Regions from separate parts of the Pseudohongiella spirulinae genome, predicted to be linked through region 1. Evidence: predicted binding sites of a transcription regulator. Region 1 holds the regulator's gene; the other holds the start of a gene.
The links. Region 1 encodes sigma-54, which starts transcription at its own class of promoters, with help from an activator protein. Its sites were predicted from a motif close to ANTGGCATNNANNTTGCTNT; they were not measured.
Positions count from the first base shown of each region.

Region 2: flgB (flagellar basal body rod protein FlgB) is a predicted target of sigma-54. The motif match lies at 3,667-3,686, and genes of this name have one in related genera.

Region 1 covers NZ_CP013189.1:2,543,910-2,551,412, reverse strand. Annotated here, with positions in the region: gene PS2015_RS11745 (phosphotransferase family protein) at 1-564, opposite strand, end outside; gene PS2015_RS11740 (histidine phosphatase family protein) at 599-1,291, opposite strand; gene PS2015_RS11735 (LysR family transcriptional regulator) at 1,395-2,303, shown strand; gene yjgA (ribosome biogenesis factor YjgA) at 2,279-2,824, opposite strand; gene PS2015_RS11725 (HPr family phosphocarrier protein) at 2,839-3,105, opposite strand; gene rapZ (RNase adapter RapZ) at 3,098-3,982, opposite strand; gene ptsN (PTS IIA-like nitrogen regulatory protein PtsN) at 4,005-4,472, opposite strand; gene PS2015_RS11710 (RNA polymerase factor sigma-54) at 4,540-6,036, opposite strand; gene lptB (LPS export ABC transporter ATP-binding protein) at 6,138-6,863, opposite strand; gene PS2015_RS11700 (LptA/OstA family protein) at 6,863-7,435, opposite strand; gene lptC (LPS export ABC transporter periplasmic protein LptC) at 7,398-7,503, opposite strand, start outside.
Region 2 covers NZ_CP013189.1:2,184,302-2,191,804, reverse strand. Annotated here, with positions in the region: gene PS2015_RS10120 (flagella synthesis protein FlgN) at 1-285, opposite strand, end outside; gene flgM (flagellar biosynthesis anti-sigma factor FlgM) at 310-642, opposite strand; gene flgA (flagellar basal body P-ring formation chaperone FlgA) at 758-1,528, opposite strand; gene PS2015_RS10105 (chemotaxis protein CheV) at 1,734-2,666, shown strand; gene PS2015_RS10100 (CheR family methyltransferase) at 2,666-3,520, shown strand; gene flgB (flagellar basal body rod protein FlgB) at 3,735-4,133, shown strand; gene flgC (flagellar basal body rod protein FlgC) at 4,136-4,576, shown strand; gene PS2015_RS10085 (flagellar hook assembly protein FlgD) at 4,587-5,261, shown strand; gene PS2015_RS10080 (flagellar hook-basal body complex protein) at 5,291-7,354, shown strand; gene flgF (flagellar basal-body rod protein FlgF) at 7,385-7,503, shown strand, end outside.

The sequences.
Region 1 (7,503 bases):
CAACCAGTCGATTAACTGATCCATAGCGGTTATGGTCTGAGTGGCTGACGCCTGATATTGCTTGGTCCAGCGTGATAGCTGGCGTGCAAAATAATTGCCGGGACGGCCAAAATCCTGCAGTCCTGCAAAGACATAATCGACATTATGCAGACTGGCCAGTGTATGGATCAGAGATTGGTAATAGGCGCGGCGCTGGCCGGTTTCGATCGCCGGCAGGGCAGGGTCCCAGTGCACGTCGCCGGCCTCATAGCTCATAATGTAAAACATACTGCCGATGACACCGTCATCCTCACACAGTGCCAGGGCGGTCGGCACCGGCACGGCACTGCCCTGCAATGCCTTGATCAGCCGATATTCACGATCAACGGCATGAGCTGAGGCCAGCAGCTGCCCTGGTGGTTTGCGCCGCAACACATATTGCTGCTCACCGCAGTTCAGCAGATAGCTTGGATTGGATTGCCCGCTGGCAAATTTTTCAAGTTGATAGCGCCCGTCACAGTCCGGCAGATGAGATTGCAGCCAGCTCGCCAGTGCGTTGTTGTTGTTCATCGGGTCATTGCTCATGCGTGGTATACCTTTTGATTTTAGAGCTTGCTGATCAGGTATAGGTCAAACAATGCAACCGGTCTTTGCGCTGCAGGTGCGGCAGACTATTGAAAGTGGTCAGCTGCAGACCGCGCTGATTGAAGTAAAAATGATGGGTGCCGGTATTACGAGTCTGCATGTTCAGGTTAATCAGGGTTTCTACCCCGCAGCCCAACACTTGCGCGACAGCCATGGCCATGGCGCCGCCTGAGCTGACCACCAGTACGGACTGCTCGGTTTCGGCCGTTGTTATGCTTTTTAAGGCCTGTTCAACACGGTCATAGAACTGCTGCCAGGTCTCCAGGGTGTTGGCACAATCCGGATGCGCAGCGTGCAGTTCGTCTTTGGACCAGGCTTCCATGGCGCGGCGCAGCATCTGGAAAAACAGCCGTCCACCGTCTGCCGTGCCTGGTGTTTCAATGCCCGCGACCTGGCAATAGACGGCAGCCAGGGTATGGAAATCGAACTCATTAAAGCCGACGTCGCACTCAAGTGACTGTTCCAGGTTCATCGACTGCAGAATGCCCCGGGCGGTCTGTTGCTGACGGAGCATGGAGCCGGTGATAACCCGGTCAAAATGAATGCCAAGTTCGCTGAAATAGTCGCCCAGCCATTGAGCTTGTTGCAATCCAAGAGGCGATAATTGGTCGTAATTATCTGCGCCAAAAGACGCCTGTCCGTGGCGGACCAGGTACAACTGGCTCATAAGTCAGAATCCGCGCTATTGATTTGTGTTATTGATAGATTAAAGTATCATTCATGAGAATAATACATTTGATTGACTCCGTCATGCGGAGAGGGGCTTTGTTCTGAAAAAACTGGACCTTAATCTGTTTCTGGTATTTGACACCATTTACACGGAACGCAACCTGACCCAGGCCGCCAGGACACTGGCGATTACCCAGCCGGCCGTCAGCAATGCCCTGTCACGTCTGCGGCGGGTCTTCAATGACGAGTTATTCGTGCGCACATCAAAAGGGATGCTGCCGACCCCCGTGGCCGACAGCATTGCCCAGAACATATCGGCAGCACTGAATCTGCTCAATGCCAGCGTCCTGGAACGCGAGGAGTTTGACCCCAGATCAGCAGAGCGCACATATAGCTTCAGCATGACAGATCTCGCGGAGGCGGTGATATTGCCGCGACTGTTTCCCTACTTTGAAACTCATGCGCCAGGTTTGTCCCTGCAAAGTTATTACACCAAACGCCATGAACTGGTTCGACAACTCTCGCGTGGTGAGCTGGATTTTGCGGTCGATGTGCCGTTGATTGAGGACGCCCAGGTTGCGCATCAGTCCCTGATTAAAGAAAACTATGTGTGTGCCATGCGACCTGATCACCCATTGGCGGGCCAGAATCTGACATTGGACGCCTATCTGGCGATGAGCCATATCCATGTGTCCAGTCGCCGACGCGGCCTGGGGCAGGTTGATATGGCGCTGCTGAAACACCAGGCAGAGCGCAAAATTCAACTACGGGTTCAGCACTATCGGGTCGCGGCTGAAGTCGTCAGTGGCACAGACCTGGTGCTGACCGTACCGCGCTTTCTGGCCGATCAGTACGCCTTGCTTTTACGGCCATTGCCGTTTGAAGTGCCTGCTCTGGATATGCATCTGTACTGGCATCGACAGTCTGACAGCGATCCGTCGCACAGATGGCTGCGTGACTCACTGATAGGTCTGTTCAGGACTCATCAGTTGATGACTGATTTAACATAGTCAAGCAGCTTGCGTCGTGCACGCATGAGTTGATCATCGGAACCAATGTGCTCGCTCGCCGTATCTGACAGTGTGCTGTAGTTGCGCTGCAGTTGTCGCAGCGTCTGCCGCTGCGCCATCGGCCACTTGTCCAGAAACGCCTCCAGGGCATCATTGTCTGCGCTCAGCAGGCGTTGCCCCCAACGTTCAATGTCCTGACTACGTCTCACCTCGCGAGCACTGGGCGTTCGCAGTTTTTGCAACGCTTCGGCGATTGCTTCATGATCAGCCGCTCGCATGACCTTGCCGATAAACTGCAACTGGCGGCGCTTCGCCTCATTTTTGTTTGGTAGTCGCTGGTATTCCTTTAATGCCTGCAGCAGCGACTCAGGAAGCTCTATTTGTTGTAACTGGCGCGCATTCAGGGTCAGCAGCTCTTCACCCAGTTTTTGCACGGCAGTCATGCGTTGTTTGCGACGGGTCTTGCTTTCAGCGGTATCGTCCGCGTGCAGGACCGCGCTTTTATCGTTGGGAGAAGTCATTCTGTGCCGGAGCCCTATTCGCCTTCATCGAAGCGGTCATTAACGAGTTTTGTGATAGCCAGCAGTGCCTGCTCTTCGTCATCGCCGTCAACGATGATTTTTAAAACGGTACCTTTGCCGGCGGCCAGCATCATCAGTGAAAGAATGCTGTGCGCATCAACCAGCTTTTCTGTGCCAATGGAGACTTTGCTGTTGAACTGATTAACAATGCCGACCAGTTTGGAGGCGGCGCGCGCGTGAAGGCCGGCCTTGTTGCAAATAGTAATGGTTGACTCAATCATGTTGCACTTTCCCGGTCGCAGGCCGGCTTAATTCGCGATGTAGAAGCTGCAGGTTGCTTATTTTGTCAGAGAACTCACCATACAGGCGCTCGCACAGATAGACAGAGCGATGCTGTCCGCCGGTGCAACCAATGGCGACAGTCATGTAGCTGCGATTGCTGGCTTCGTAGCTGGGCAGCCAGCGTTGCAAATATTGGGTGATATCCGTCAGCATGGCCTCAACATCGGGATGGCTGCTCAGAAAGCTCACTACGGCCGCATCCTTGCCCGTGAGATGGCGCAGGCTGGCATCCCAGTACGGATTGGGCAGGCAGCGTGCATCAAACACCAGATCGGCATCAACCGGAACGCCGTTTTTGAATCCAAATGACTCAAACATCACTGACAGACTGGCGTTCTTTCTCTCCAGTATTCGGGAGCGCACCAGTTCGCGCAATTGATGGACTGACATTGAACTGGTGTCAATAGACAATCCGGCCAGAGTGGCTATGGGCTCCAGCAATTCCCTTTCTTTGTTGATGGCCTCGCGCAGTCCAATGCTGTCGGTAGTAAGCGGGTGGCGCCGACGGCTTTCGCTGAAACGGCGAATCAGTACCGGGCTGCTGGCATCCAGGAAAATCACTTCCGGGTTCAGGCTTGATTCCTGCAGGTTTCGCAGGATATCAGGGACTTTTTTAAGATCATCAGGAATGTTGCGGGCATCAATACTCACGGCAACGCGGGGCAATTCCTGCTGCTCATGGCTGATGCGCTGAATGAAGGCAGGCAACAGGCTGGCCGGCAAATTATCGATACAGTAATAACCACTGTCTTCCAGCATGTTAAGCGCCGTACTTTTACCTGAACCGGAGCGACCGCTGATTATCAAGAGTTTCACGCGCGTACCTGCCTGACGAGGGTTATTGGCTGCTTTGCTGATCGAATCGAATGGCGGTGTCGTAAAGTTCCTGGTCTGTTGCAGCGGCTCGTAAAGCCTGGCAGAAAGCCTCCTGGTGGAACAGGTGCGCCAGCGCGCTTAACACACGGAGATGCTCTGCTGTTTCTTCAGCCGGTACAATCAGAATGAACAACAGGTCCACCTGTTGCGAGTCGACGGCGTCAAAATCAATGCCTTCTTCCAGCTTGACCAGTGTGCCGGTGATCGCATCGCACTCGGCGACCCGGCAATGCGGGATAGCAATACCGTTGCCGATTCCCGTGCTGCCAAGTTGCTCCCGTGCCAGCAGCGCTGTGTAAATGGAGTCGGCGGACAGTTGCGGTGCTGACTTGGCGATCTTTTCGCTGATGGTTGTCAGAAAGCGTTTTTTGCTGACCCCGGGCAGATTACAAAAAACCCGTTCCGGGGTAAGAATACTGGTCAGTTGCATGAATAGGTCCTGTTATCCGGAGACGACATTCTAGAGCCTTGCTTCTTTGCTGGCAATCGGACTGGTCTCAGTCCAGGCGTTTTCGCTCGTTGGAGGGCGGTATCGCCAGTGATTCACGATACTTGGCAATTGTCCGCCGTGCTACGTTAATACCCTGCTCTTCCAGCAGTTTGGCAATTTTACTGTCACTCAGCGGCTTGCGGGTATTCTCTGAAGCAACCAACTTTTTGATCAGGGCACGTATGGCGGTAGATGAACATTCGCCCCCGGCAGCTGTACTGACATGGCTGGAGAAAAAGTACTTAAGCTCGAAGATGCCGCGCGGCGTGTGCATATATTTTTGTGTGGTGACCCGGGAAATGGTCGACTCATGCATTTCAACCGCTTCGGCGATATCGTGCAGAACCAGGGGTTTCATGGCTTCTTCGCCATGTTCCAGAAAACCCTGTTGATGCTCAACAATTCGACTGGCGACTTTCAGCAGGGTTTCATTGCGACTCTGCAGGCTTTTCAGAAACCAGCGGGCTTCCTGCAGATTGTCTCTCAGGTAATTGTTGTCTGCACTGTTTTCAGAGCGTTTTACCAGTGCTGCGTAGTCGGCATTGATGCGCAACCTGGGCGCTGTTTCAGGGTTTAGTTCGACCTGCCAGCGGCCACTGCGTTTGTCTTTGGTGACAATGACATCGGGTATAACATAATTGGTATTGGCCGGCGCAATGTCGGCGCCGGGTCGCGGATTAAGTTTTTCGATGATGGCAATTGCATCACGCAGTTCATGTTCCTTCAGTCGGGCCAGACGCATGATCTGTGCGTAGTCGCGGCTGCCAAGCAGGTCCAGATGGTCTTTGACCAGCACCAGGGCATGTTCAATTGCCTCTGTTCGGGCCGCAACCGGAATCTGTTGCAACTGGATGCTCAGACACTCGGATAGATCGCGGTAAGCAACACCCACCGGATCGAATTGCTGGATGCGGTGCAGTACCGCGATGACTTCGTCCTCGTCGACCTCCAGTTCGCCCTGCAATCCTTCCAGAATAGACTGCACACTGACTGACAGCTGACCATTAGCGTCAATGGCATCGATAATGGCCATGCCGATCAGCCGGTCTATATCGGACATATTGGTCAGATTGAGCTGCCAGCTCAGGTGATCCTGAAGTGTTTCTGAGGCGGAATCGCGAGACTCAAAGTCGTTGTCGTCACTGTCAGATGCCGGGCCGCCGGTTGTGTAGGTGCTCTGGTAGATGTCGTCCCAGTGCGTGTCGACGGACAACTGCTCCGGAATGCTGTCTTCCCATTTGGAGTCGCTGCTGTCTTCAGAGGTGTCTTCTGTGGCTTTGGCTGTTGCCTTATCAAATGCCAGTTCGCGTTCTTCGTAGGAGTCGTTGGTACTTTCTGGCGCTTCCTGTGACTCGTCGAGTTCCAGCATGGGATTGGATTCCAGTGCTTCGTGGATCTCGTTCTGAAGGTCCAGTGTTGATAACTGCAGTAGCCGGATAGCCTGCTGCAGCTGCGGTGTCATGGTCAGTTGCTGACCAAGTTTTAGCTGTAGCGAAATTTTCATGGCGACAAGTACTTCATTTAAACCTGGTGCCCGGCACAGAGGATTTGAAAGCAAGCATCATGCCGAGTTGGTGATGTTTTTGCAAGATCACGGCGGTCCATCTAAATGTGAAAGTTCTTGCCAAGATAGACTTCCCGGACCTTCTCATTGGCCAGGATCTGCTCTGAGCTGCCTTCAGCGATGATACCGCCTTCGCTGACGATGTAGGCTTTGTCGCAGATGTCCAGAGTTTCCCGGACGTTGTGATCGGTCAACAGTACTCCAATGCCGCGCTGCTTCAGGTGTTCGATAATCGATTTGATATCGCTGACAGAGATCGGATCTACGCCAGCAAAAGGTTCGTCCAACAAGATAAAGCGCGGGTCATTTGCCAGAGCCCTGGCGATTTCTGTGCGACGACGCTCACCGCCTGACAGGCTCATACCCTTGTTCTTGCGGATATGATTGATGTGAAACTCCTGAATCAGACTGTCGAGCTTCTCTTGTCGGCCAGCTTTATCGAGGTCGTTGCGGGTTTCCAGAATGGCCATGATATTGTCTTCGACCGACAGGTTGCGGAAGATCGAAGAATCCTGAGGCAGATAGCCAAGTCCCAGTCGCGCGCGCGCAAAAATTGGCAGACCGGTCAGGTTTTCATCATTGATAAGAATGCGGCCCCTATCGGCATTAACCAGACCGACAATCATGTAGAAACAGGTAGTTTTACCGGCTCCGTTGGGGCCCAGCAGGCCAACGATTTCGCCGCTTCGCACAGACATGGAGACGTCGCGGACGACCTGGCGGCCTTTGTAAGATTTGGCCAGATTAAAAGCGTTCAGAATATCCATTATTCAATGGGCGCCAGCACGCCGGAGCAAGGGCCGGGTGAGTCAGTCGCGCCGGTTTCAACAATGTGTTTGATTTGGGAGCACTCCAGCGCCGTGCGGCCACGGGTAAAGCTGGCCTGGCCCTGGAATTCGACCACGGACAGCAGGACCTGGCTGTTACTCTGAGTATCTGTCTGGTTGTAATACACAATTCTTGTGCTGGAGCCATTGATGGTTTCCGCGCTGTCTTCTGCATTGCGTACAAATCGGGCGGGTTCACCTTCCACTGTGACGCGAATCAGGTCGCCGCTGCTGACGTCCTGCTCCAGGGTGGCGGTATCACCGAATATGACAATCAGCCCCTGTTGAATGCGAACATTGCCGCGTAGTGTAGTGGTTCTGACGTTGCCAACTGTTTCAATGCTGCCGCCGCCATCGGCACTGTAAAGAATGTCCTCAGTGCTGTCAGAGGGGGCAACGGCCGACAGGCCGGCCGCCGGAATGAGCAGACAGCAAAGACTCAGCAGGCAGTGCAGCGCAGTCAGCAAGACTGGTTTACGGCGGGCTGATGTTAGAGAAGCGGCCATTAACATTTGATAAAAATTCCAGTGAATCTGATGACAGGTCAGCACGCATGCCAACCGCCTGTTGTGTAATACTG
Region 2 (7,503 bases), 360 kb from region 1:
CAGCAATGTCGTCAAGGCGGTATCGGTGCTGTTTTCAAGCAGAACCCGCAATTGAGACAGGCTGGTGCGATCAGCCGGCGCGCCAGCCTGCTGTAATAATCGCCGTCGGTTGAAGTCGTTGGTTTCGATTGCTGTCAGCAGGGTCTGTTTTTGTTGAAGTAGTCGCGTCAGGTTCTTTAGATCACGGCGCTCCAGACAGTCGCGCTCAGCCTGCAAAACCTCGCTCAATTCGTCCAGCTGCAGCCGGTCCTGTTCGAGCATGTTGTGCAGGTCGCTATTGTTCATTCGTCTCCGTTCGGTGCGGCGCCGTTACTTTAATTCTTTTTCGAAGGCGAGGATCTTATCAGCCACCCGCTGGCTGTCAATCTGGTAGTCGCCCGTACTGATCTTGTCTTTGATCTGACTGACACGTGCTACATCGGTATCAGGCAGAGCCTTGATGCGTGTTTCCAGTGCTTGCAGATCGCTTGCCTGGCTGCTGATGGATACCGCATCGACAGGTGCCAGAGCACCACTGCCACCGTGTGCGTCAGTTTTGCCGCTGCCCGTGCCTGACCCTGATGCAGGTTGACTGCCCGGCTGCTTGACGGGTGAACGGCTGTCTGTCGGTGATGTCGGATTGCCGATCGATGAAATGCTCATAATCATACACCCTGGCTGACGCAGACCCTCAAACGGGTGCGTGCAGCGTTGATTGATTGACTTCTACTATCCGGTGTAGCGGCAAGCACTCTGGAAACTTTAGCCCCGATCATCGCTAAAAAACCACCTCGGCCACGCCGATTTCGCGAACTACTGCCTGCACCACACGCTCGGAGCTGTTATTGCGTACCGGTATCTGCTGGCCCGCTTCTCCATCCTGTAATGCTGTGCCTGTGTGGCGGATTGAGATACCGCCGCGCGAGGCGATCAGCACAACCGTGTCGCCCCGTTTCACCAGTACTGGTGCTGTCAACATATCCAGTGTCAACGGTGTGCCGTGGTTCACTGAACGGCGCAGCGCCTTGCCAACAATGTTTTCTGAAAGCCCCATAGTCTGCCCCCGAAGCTGACTGATATCAAGCTCTTCCATCGTAACATCATGGGGCTGGATAACGCTGCCGCGAGCTAATGCCCGCGCACTGACGGCAACCGGGCGAAATACTTTCACGTTGGCGGAGACGTAGCGGGTCCATGGTGAGGCGTCCTGGCACTCGACACGAACTGTAACCCGGCCACCATTACCGTTGCCAGGCTGATTGGCGGTGGCGGCAAGCGGCATACCACACACAGGAATCTGCAGACGTGCATCTATGGTGGACATTTGTATTTCAATGCGATCCGTGCTGCCCTGCCAATGCTCTTCCAATGCCTGCATGGCGGCTTGCTGCATGGCCTGGGCGCTATCACTGACCAAGGTCTGCGCTGTAATCTGTGTCCAGCAATTCCCTGTCAGTAGTACAAGCGTGAGTGATACCAGCCATGAACGGAGTCGCAGACAGTCAATTTTATGACGTTGTTTTACTGGAAACGAGATTGTTGGCTTCATAAGCGTTAAATTTCTGTCGAAAAACGGCGGCAAGGCCGACGAATTCATGAAACTCGAAGATGTGTTGTACTACCTGCGTAGGATATGCAAATGGCGTGCCGATAATCGCACTCAAAATTGAGTGTTTATTGCAATTTATACTTATGAAATCGGAAAATTGGACGATAACCGCAGCAAGAGAACTGTTATTTTGCGGGAGTTAGACATGGCTGGGGTACTCGATAGCGTCAATCAGCGCACTCAACTGGTGGGTCAGAACCGCCTGGAGCTATTGATGTTCCGGCTCAATGGCAGCCAGGTGTATGGCATTAATGTCTTTAAAGTCAAAGAGGTATTGCCATGTCCCAGCCTGAGTGTGCTGCCTCACAGCAACCGGGTTGTGCGCGGTGTTGCTTATATTCGTGGCCGCACTATTTCCATTCTTGATCTGAGCGCAGCCACCGGTGGCCGGCCACTGGATGACATCGCCAAGTGTTTTATTATCATCACTGAATACAACAATACCGTGCAGGGTTTTCTGGTGAAGGGGGTTGATCGCATTGTCAACCTGAACTGGGAAGCCATCCACTCTCCGCCCAAAGGCTCAGGCCGCGAACATTACCTGACGGCAGTGACGGAAGTTGATAACAAACTGGTTGAGATCCTGGATGTAGAGCGCATCCTGGCAGAAGTCTCTCCGGCGTCAGCGAGTCTTAGCGAGGCACTGGTCAGCAGTGGCAAGCGGGAAGACGCACTGAATACGGTCTTGATCGTTGATGATTCCAGTGTGGCGCGTGCCCAGATTCGTAAATGTTGTCAGTCGCTGGGATTTGAGACCGTTGTGCTGAACGATGGCAAACAAGCCTTGAAGCACTTGAAAGGCATGATTGCCGACGGGCAGAGTCCGTTGGATAAATACATTCTGGTCATCTCTGATATCGAAATGCCGGAAATGGACGGCTACACACTGACAGCCTCCATCAAAAATGATCCGGCTATGACAAACTTGCATGTCATGCTGCATACTTCGTTGAGCGGTGTCTTCAATCAGGCCATGGTCGAAAAAGTAGGAGCCGACGATTTTCTGGCTAAATTCCATCCGGACGAGCTTGCCAAGCGGGTTCTGAAACAGTTGGAATTGCGCCAAGCCGCTGCCTGATGACTATGGTAAACGACGCGTGGCAATCGATTGCCGACTCTGATTATCAGGCCTTCAGGGCCTTTCTGAGTCAGGCCTGCGGTATCGTTCTGGGAGACAATAAACAATACCTTGTTGCCAACCGCATGCGGCGCATTATGGAGGAATATCAGTTTCAGTCCCTCGCTGCATTAGTAAGCAGTATTAATCAGAACCGCCCTCATGGCCTGAAAGAAAAAGTCATTGATGCCATGACTACTAATGAAACCTTCTGGTTCCGGGATAGTTCTCCCTTCGAGGCACTGCGCGATGTTTTGCTGCCGCGACTGGTCACGATCGAGAAACGGCCGCATATCCGTATCTGGTCGGCTGCCTGCTCCTCTGGTCAGGAGCCATACTCCATCAGCATGATTATTGATGAATTCAAAGCGCGACACCCGGGCCAGTTACGTCGTGAACCAGAAATTATTGCCACAGACATTTCCATGACAGTGCTCAACAGCGCCCGACAGGCTGAATATGACAGTCTGAGCGTCAGCCGGGGGTTGAGTGCGGAGCGGCGTAGGCTTTTTTTTGAAGAGAAGGCCGGGGCGCGCTTTCACTTGAAACCCCACATCGTGAACCGGGTCAGCTTCCGGCAGTTGAACCTGCAGGACAGCTATGCCGGCATCGGACGCTTCGATATCATCTTCTGCCGGAATGTGTTGATCTATTTTGCTGCTGATCTCAAGTTGGATATTCTCAATCGCATGCAGCAGTCACTCAATCCGGCCTCCTACCTGATTCTGGGTGCATCGGAGTCGCTGCCGGCGGCGCTGGCGAGTCAATATGCGCTGGAGCGGGTGGGCGTTAATACCAGCGTCTACAAATCCTGAGAACAGCTATAGCCGTCCGGCCAGGTCTTGCCGCTTGCTCACTCTCATCCCCCCAATTGCCGCTGATTGACAGCATGAAGGTGGCAAATGCTTGCCGCTGATATGTATTTACCAGCCTAACTATCTGTATTTAAAGTTAAAAATATTATGGCATGGCTTTTGCTGTTCTGTTGTTGTCAACGCTAATCGACAATGATCAGACAGGAAAAAATTAATGGCCATCAACTTCTCTAATGCCCTGGGTATACACGAACAGGCACTGGTTCTGCGAACGCAGCGTACGGCTTTATTGGCCAATAACATAGCCAATGCCAACACGCCCGGATACAAGGCGCGCGATATTGATTTTGCTGCCATGCTGGCGCAGGCCAACGGTCAAAGCCGTGCGATCGGCATGGAGCGCACCCATCAGCGCCATCTGAGTGGCTCTGCTGAAGCCAGTTCACCTGAAATCCTGTATCGGGTTCCCGCACAGCCTTCCCTGGACGGTAATACCGTTGACGAGCAAGTGGAAAATGCCGAGTTTGCCCGCAACGCGCTGGAGTATCAGGCCACCTTCCAGTTTCTGAACAGCAAATTCACCGGCTTGCAGAAAGCCCTGAAAGGAGAATAAGCATGAGTCTGATGCAGATTTTTGATATTGCCGGCTCCGGCATGAGCGCCCAGTCGCTGCGCCTGAATACCACCGCCAGCAATATGGCCAATGCCAACAGCGCGGCCAGCAGTGCCGATCAAACTTACCGTGCTCGCCATGCCGTTTTTGCACCCATGATGAACGCGGCCATGCAGGATGTGTTTGCTGATAGCAATCTTCAGCAGTCAGCCGTTGGCGTTCGTGTAGCGGGTATCGTAGAGGACAGCCGTCCGTTGCAGCCGCGTTATGAGCCAGGCAATCCCATGGCGAATGAGGAGGGTTATGTGTACTACCCGAATGTGGATATCGTCGAAGAGATGACCAATATGATTTCTTCCTCGCGATCCTTTCAGATGAATGTTGATGTGATGACGGCCGCACGCACCATGATGCAGCGGGTCATGACATTAGGCCAGGCGTAAGGAGCGCATGATGGACGTCAATAACAACAATGCACTGAGCAGGGTGCTGGGTGACTACGCGTTACCAGAAAAGAAGGATACACCCAGCCAGGAGCTGGGCCGCGATGAGTTCCTGAAACTGCTGATTGCCCAGCTTGAAAATCAGGACCCGACCAGTCCGCAGGATAACGGCGAGTTTGTGGCACAACTGGCACAGTTTTCCCAGCTGGAAGAGTCACAGAAGATTACCCAGAGTTTTGAGCAGTTTTCATCCGCTTTCCAATCCACGCAGCATTTGCAGGCGACTTCTCTGGTTGGTCGCCCGGTTCACGTTCAGAGTGAAGTCACCATGCTGACCGACTCAGGTGCGGTGAGTGTGCTGGCTGACTTTGCAACGGCGGCGCAGTCAGCCAATCTGACTGTCTATGACAACAGCGGCACTGTGGTGGATAAATTTGCATTGGGTCCGCAGGAAGCCGGCAAACAGGAATTCTACTGGACTGGCACCGATGCTAACGACCAGCGCTATCCGCCAGGCGAATACCGCTTTGAACTCAGTGCCAATATTGGCGGCGTGACCGAAGTCGTGCCGACCTACCTGAGCGCCAACGTCAACAGCGTGACTATCGAAAAATCCGGCAATCTGACACTCAACCTGGCAGGTGTGGGTTCCGTGTCTATGTCAGACGTCATCCAGATTAACTAACTGATCGATCATAAAATACGAGGTGTCAGATGAGTTTTAACATTGGTTTGAGTGCCCTGAATGCGGCGCAGCAGGAAATCAACGTAACCGGTAACAACATCGCCAACGCCGGTACCAACGGCTTTAAGGCGGCAAAATCAGTTTTTGGTGACGTTTATGCGGCCTCGGTACTTGGCGGCGGCGGCACCCAGCAGGGCAGTGGTGTTTCCTTGCAGGAAATCAAACAGAGCTTTGTGCAGGGCAATATCAGTTTTACTGACAATACGCTGGATCTGGCGATTAACGGTGAAGGCTTTTTCATCCTGCAGGGTGAGTCAGGTATTGCCTACTCCCGTGCCGGTGCGTTTGGTACGGACAAAGATGGTTTCGTAGTCAACAGCGACGGCGAGCGCCTGCAAGGGTTCGCACCGTCAGACTCTGGCCAGGCGACCGGTGGTGGTCCTCTGTCTGATCTGCGGGTAACGACTGGTGAGATTCAGCCGCGTCCGACAACTTTTGTAGAAACGACCATCAACCTGGACGCAGCTGCACAACCGTCAACCATTATCGGTTCTAACTATGTTTCCAAAAATGGTGATGCCACCAATGTGCAAAGGATTGCAGCGGGTGACCCGGTGCGAAATGGCTATGAAGCAACAGCTATTAAAGTTATTGGCGCTGACCGTCAATTTCAGGTGTTGGAAGTACCTGCGAATGCCAGCGCCAACGCGGTTGCACAAATTTTTGCAGGTGCTACAGGTGTTTCTGCCACAGGTAAAACAGTCGGGTATGTCAGTGGTATTAATGCCGCAGCTGGCAGCAACCCAAGCTTCACGGTCAATGGCATCGCCTACACGCTGGATGAAACTAAACTTGGCCCGCCCTCAAACACCAGTTATCAGCAACAACTGGCCGATCAGATCAATGCGGGTTTTGGTAATCTGTCCGCGAAAGTTATAGATAATGGTGGTGTGGAAACTGTTGAAATTACGCACACAACGGGCGCTGATCTGGTGATTACCGGAGGAGTGGGCGGTAACGGTACGCTTAACCTGATAACCTCCAAGCGCCAACCTGATACTGGATTGTTTACTCCTCTTGGCGCAGCTGAGAATATCGATTTGAGTTCAGGCGAGACGCTGGTCATTGGCGGTATCGTGCAGTTCAGACTTGAAGAGAATGTTGAGTTCAAACTGCCGACTGATGCGGAAATGGACAATGGCGACCCGGCACCGACCGGCGTAGAAGCAAGCATATTTGGTGATATCTCTCAGCCTGAAGGTTTGTTGGGAGTTGCATTCGAGACCAATCAGTTCGATTCCAAAAATCCTGACACCTATTACCGTTCAACCGCTATCACCATTTACGACACTGTTGGTACACCACACTCACTGGCCATGTACTTTGTCAAAGAGCGTCCCGATGATACCGGAGACACTAACCTGTGGAGTGTTTACTTCGAGATTGATGGACGAAATATTGGTTTTGATCCTAACTCAGAAGATGGCCTGCCTGTGCCGGCCCGTTACGATCTGCGGTTTGATGAAACTGGTCGATATGATCCTAACCAGACCCCTATTGATATTACCAACTGGTTCCCGGTGGACTCGGCTGGCCGTCGAATCGGTGCCGGTCCGGTTCCGGGTGACCCCAACGTGGGGGAGCAACTCAATAACTCAAACTTCCGTATCGACCTGTCAGGAATGACGGCCTTCGGTGGCGACTTCTCCGTACAGAATAACGATCAGGATGGTTTCGCCAAAGGACAGCTAACAGGTCTTGAGGTGAACACTCGTGGCCTGGTTTCTGCGCGCTTCTCCAACGGACAGTCCCGTGTGCTGGGTGAGGTAGCTCTGGCTAACTTCGCTAACCCAAGCGGCCTGGCCAACCTGGGCGGATCAAAGTTTGCCGAAACCAGTGAATCCGGTGCGGCTTCTATTTCCGGTGCTGGTACTGCAGGTCTCGGTGCCATTCAGTCCGGTGCCCTGGAAGACTCCAACGTCGATCTGCCCACTGAGCTGGTGCAACTGATTATTTCGCAGCGCAACTATCAGGCCGCCGCGCAGATCATCTCGGCCACGGACGATTCCACGCAGACCATTATCAACCTGTAAGCCAGTTAGTCAGCCTGACCGGAGACCATCATGGATAAAGCACTTTACATCAGTATGACCGGAGCCTCGCAGACCATGCGCGCGCAAACGGTACACGCCAATAACCTTGCCAATGCCAGCACTACCGGCTTTCAGGCAGATCTGGCACA